DNA from 2 places in the Brevundimonas sp. FG128 genome. Region 2 is predicted to be linked to the other one. Evidence: riboswitches for the same ligand, from Rfam matches in the RefSeq annotation. Region 2 holds a riboswitch; the other holds the start of a gene.
The links. Region 2 has a riboswitch for cobalamin ahead of ACODSC_RS10410 (TonB-dependent receptor plug domain-containing protein). Riboswitches for the same ligand answer to the same signal wherever they lie in the genome.
Positions count from the first base shown of each region.

Region 1: another riboswitch for cobalamin. It lies ahead of metE (5-methyltetrahydropteroyltriglutamate--homocysteine S-methyltransferase); the one in region 2 lies ahead of ACODSC_RS10410 (TonB-dependent receptor plug domain-containing protein).

Region 1 covers NZ_JBMDKP010000001.1:768,683-771,070, reverse strand. The annotation lists gene metE (5-methyltetrahydropteroyltriglutamate--homocysteine S-methyltransferase) at 1-989, opposite strand, end outside; cobalamin riboswitch at 1,100-1,302, opposite strand; gene ACODSC_RS03820 (porin) at 1,556-2,308, shown strand.
Region 2 covers NZ_JBMDKP010000003.1:395,712-398,099, reverse strand. The annotation lists gene ACODSC_RS10410 (TonB-dependent receptor plug domain-containing protein) at 1-1,322, opposite strand, end outside; cobalamin riboswitch at 1,469-1,654, opposite strand; gene mutS (DNA mismatch repair protein MutS) at 1,730-2,388, shown strand, end outside.

The sequences.
Region 1 (2,388 bases), on a different contig from region 2:
ACCCGGTCCAGCACGGCGTTCAGATCGGCCTTCCACACATTGCGGCCGTCGATGACGCCCAGTGACAGCACCTGATCGGGACGAGCGGCCGACGCCACCTGCGCCAGCTGTTCCGGCGCGCGGACCAGATCGATGTGCAGACCCTGCACCGGCAGCTTCAGCGCCGTCTCCAGATTGTCGCCCAGCGCCCCGAAATAGGTCGTCAGCATCACCTTGATCGGCGGCGTCACGTCCGTCAGCACGCGATAGGCCAGATCATAGGCGGCCTTCGCCTCGTCGCTCAGATCGGTGACCAGGCAGGGCTCGTCCAACTGCACCCAGGTCGCCCCCGCCCGCGCCAGCGAGCGCAGCACCTCGGCATAGACCGGCAACAAACGCGGCAGCAGGCTCAGCACGTCGAAGGCCTCGCCGCGCGTCTTGCCCAGCAGCAGATAGGACACCGGCCCCAACAGCACCGGCCGGGTCTCGATCCCCTGCGCCCTGGCTTCCAGATATTCGTCCAGCGCCTTGGTCGAACCCAGGCGGAACACCTGGTCGGCCGTAAACTCAGGCGCAAGATAGTGGTAGTTGGTGTCGAACCACTTGGTCATCTCCATCGCCGGCACGCCCCCCGAGGCGGGATTGCCTCCGCCATGAGTGTGACCGTGCTTGCAGACCTGGGCGTCGCCGCGCGACCCACGGGCCATGGCGAAATAGGTGGCCAGATCGACCCGTTCTCCGCTCCAGCCGAAGGCGGCCGGCACAGCCCCGACCATGGCCGTCAGATCCAGCACCTGATCATAAAGAGAGAAGTCGTTGGACGGCACGATGTCGGCGCCCAGCTCGCGTTGCCGCGCCCAGGTCAGGCCGCGCAGCTCGGCGGCGGTGGACAGCAGGGTCTCTGCGTCGATCTTGCCGGCCCAATGGGCTTCGAGCGCGGTCTTCAGCTCCCTCTTGGGGCCGATGCGGGGAAAGCCGAGGGTGGCGACCTGGACGGTATGGCGGGTCATGACATTCGAAACCTGTGCTGTGGCCAGGTTTCGGACAGGGTCGCGCGGACGCCGTCGCGGACGCAAAGGGTCCGGCGGCGCGCATGCGGCCTGACCGGGCACCCCGCCGGAGGACGTTATCTGTCGGGGCAGGTCTCCTGGCTCACGGGTCGACGCCTCGGGCCCGGCCTTCCCGGCGCGAACGCCAGTGACACGAGATGGACCCTCGACTCGCCGCTTACAGTTGCGGGGGCAGCGCCGGTGTCTCACCGGCTTCCCTCTTAGCTCCACGCACCCCGAGGAGCGCGCGGAGACCACGACAACCCGACATGACCCCAACCAAGCGCGGCCGTCAATACATATAAGGATATGCTTATATGATTATGCGGATTACCCAGCATTAACCGCTTGCCCCATCAAGTGCGCGCAAGTGACACATTCCGACCACAACGCGTGATTTATCCGCCACATCACAGTTTCAAGACACTTATGTAACGACGATTTATTGCTCAGCTTCGTCCGCATACTGATAGCAGGCGCCCTCCCCGGACCCCCATCCGGGCACAGACTGCTAAGGACAAAAGAAAATGAAGACGATCCTCCTCGCCTCGGCCGCCGCCGCTCTGTTCGCCGCCCCGGCCTTCGCCCAGGACGCCATCGGTTCGGTCGGCGTGACCTATTCCAACCCGTCGTATGACGCCGGCCCCGTCGATGTCGACGCCGACGTCTGGACCGTGGACGGAACCGTGGCCCTGCCGGCCGCCGACTGGACTGTGACCCTGAACGGCGCCGTCGACCACGTCGAAGCCTTCGGTGAGAACGAAACCACCGGCGCCGCCGCCGCCCACCTGACCAAGATGTGGTCCTCCGACATCCGCGCCGGCGGCTTCGTCGCCGCCAACGGCATCGGCACGGGCGATGATCCCATCTGGACCGTCGGCGCCGAAGCCCAGAAGTATCTGGCCAACGCGACCCTGACCGGTCAGGTCGCCTACACCACGGCTGATGACATCGACGCCGACATCTGGACCGTTGGTGGCGACGCCGCCTTCTACGTCATGCCGAACCTGCGCCTGAACGCCGGCGTCAGCTACAACAACGTCGACGTCACGGGCGACGACGTGGACGCCTGGACCTACGGCGTGGGCGCCGAGTACGAAATAGAGAACACCCCGTTCTCGGTCGGCGCCGCCTACACCCGCGCCGACATCGACTCGCTCGACGTCGACACCTGGTCGCTGGGCGTTCGCTACTCGTTCGGCGGCGGTCTGCAAGCGCGTGATCGCGCCGGCGCCGGCCTGGGCGTTTCGTCCATCGTCAGCGTCCTGGGCGGCCTGTAAGACACGGCCTCCCTCACGGGATGAGGACAAGCCCCGGCGGAGCGATCCGCCGGGGCTTTTTCTTGCGCGGCGCACGAAAA
Region 2 (2,388 bases):
CAGCCCAGGGCGATCTCGACGCTGTCGGCCGTCTCCGGCCTCAGCTCGGCCCACGGCAGCGGCGCATAGCAGTAGTCGCAAACCGCCTGGCTGACGGTCGGCGCCTTGAAGCCCGTGCCGTAGGCGCCCGACAGGATGAAGCCGCCCGCCAGCTCATAGGCCGCCGAAATGCGTCCCGTCGTTTCCGAGCCGAAATCGTCGGTATCGTCGTAGCGCAGGCCGCCCGTCAGGTTCAGCGGCCCGACATCATACTGGGCCACCCCGAACACCGAGGTGATCGACAGGTCGCGCGACAGGCCCGACGACAGCGCCGCCGAGGCCTCGTTGCGCTCCACGCCGAAAGCGTAGTTCACGTCCCGGGCCTTTCCGTCCGCCTGCCAGCGATAGGCCTGGCGGTCGCCGGTGAAGGTCGAGCCGAAACCGCCGCTGTAGGAGGTGCGGTCGATGTCAGAAGCCGAGACGCTGAACTGATGGGTCAGGCCCAGGGCGACGGCGCTCAGCCGGGCGAAACCGGACCACTGCTCGCTGTCCTGGGTGTCGTCGGTGTCGGCCAGGGCGTAGTCGGGCTCGGGGAAGCCGTCCAGGTCGGCGTGGCTCTCGTTCCAGCGCACCGACCCGTCGATCTTCACCGTGTCGGAAAAGGCGTAGCGGCCCTTGCCGCCCAGGGTCGTGCTGCGGAAACCGTCGGCCTCGGGATTGCCGTCGGCCTCGTCGGCGGCGGAAATGCCGTCGGTCTGGAAGCGCGAAACATAGGCGCTGACGGCGTAGGTCTCATTGGCCACGCCCGCCGACACCCGGCCGCGTACGGTGTCGAAACTGCCGGCCTCTGCTTCGGCGCGCACGCCGTCGATCTCCTTGGTCGTAAAGGAAATCACGCCGCCGATGGCGTCAGAGCCCCACAGCGACGACTGCGGGCCGCTGAGCACTTCGATGCGCTCGATATCGGCCAGCTCGAAGCTGGAGAAGTCATAGGCGCCGTTGGGCTCGGCCGCGTCGTTGACGGGCGCGCCATCGACAAGCACCAGCGTCTTGCCGGGCGTAGCGCCGCGCATGCGGACTTGCGCCACGCCGCCGAACGCGCCTGTGCGCGTCACCGACAGGCCCGGCACGTCGGCCAGGATGTCGGCGGCGAAGATCGCGCCGCGCTGTTCGATGGTCTTGCCGTCGATGACGCGGGCGCCGGGCGTGTCGGCGACGATGGCCGGGATGCGGGTGGCGGTGATGACGACGTCGTCCAGCTGGGTCGCATCATCAGCGGCGAAGGCGGGCGCGGCGAAGGCGGCGGCTATCGCAGCCGTCGAGAGAAGAATGGAACGCTTCATTGAGCGAGATCCCCGTTTCGGTCCCGCGAGTGCGCGCGAGAGACCGGTCAAAGCGAGCCGACCCGCCAGACCGCGAGGGTCTGGACGGCGCAAGGTCGGGTCGCTGCGACGGTGAAGTCCCCGCGCCTCTGTCTGGTCCCGGACAGCAGCGAGCGACACAGGCGGCCAGGTTTCCTGGCTTGCGGGTCAAAAACCGCCGTCCTCGCCTTCCCAGTCACCCAGTGGCGCCGAAGTCGTCAGACCCCGGACGGACGACGCTCTCGCCGCCTACAGTTGCGGGCACAGCCACGGTGTCTCACCGTGTTCCCTAAACCGCCTGGCGCGGCCTATCGCAGGGGCGACAAGCCTGTGCAAGGGCCGTTCAACGGCCTTGAGCCGCCGGGCGCGATCCGTCACCCTGTCGCCACATGAACGCCCCCGTCACTCACCCGCCCGAAATCGCCGCTTCGCTTGAGGGCGCGACGCCGTTCATGGCGCAATATCTGACGGCCAAGGCCGGTCAGCCGGACGCCATCCTCTTCTTCCGCATGGGCGACTTCTACGAGCTGTTCTTCAAGGACGCCGAGGTCGCCGCCGCCGCCCTGGGCATCACCCTGACCAAGCGCGGCAAGCACCAGGGCGAGGACATTCCGATGGCGGGCGTGCCGGTCCATGCGATGGAGGGCTACCTCGCCCGCCTGATCCGCATGGGCCACAAGGTCGCCATCTGCGAACAGCTGGAAGACCCCGCCGAGGCCAAGAAGCGCGGCGGCAAGTCCGTGGTCCATCGCGGCGTGGTGCGGGTTGTGACGCCCGGCACCCTGACCGAGGACAGCCTGCTGGACGCGCGCGGCGCCAATCGCCTGGCGGCGGTCGCGGTGCGCAAAGGTCGGGCGGCGGTCGCCGTGGTCGAACTGTCGTCCGGCGCGGTCGATTCCGTCGCCTGTTCTATCGAAGACCTGGGCGCAGCCCTCGCCGCCTTCCGACCGTCTGAGGTTCTGGTCACCGACCGGATGTATTCGGACGAGGCCACGCGCGATGCGCTGGATGGTTCGGGCGGCGTGGTCCAGGCGCTGGCCAGCGCCAT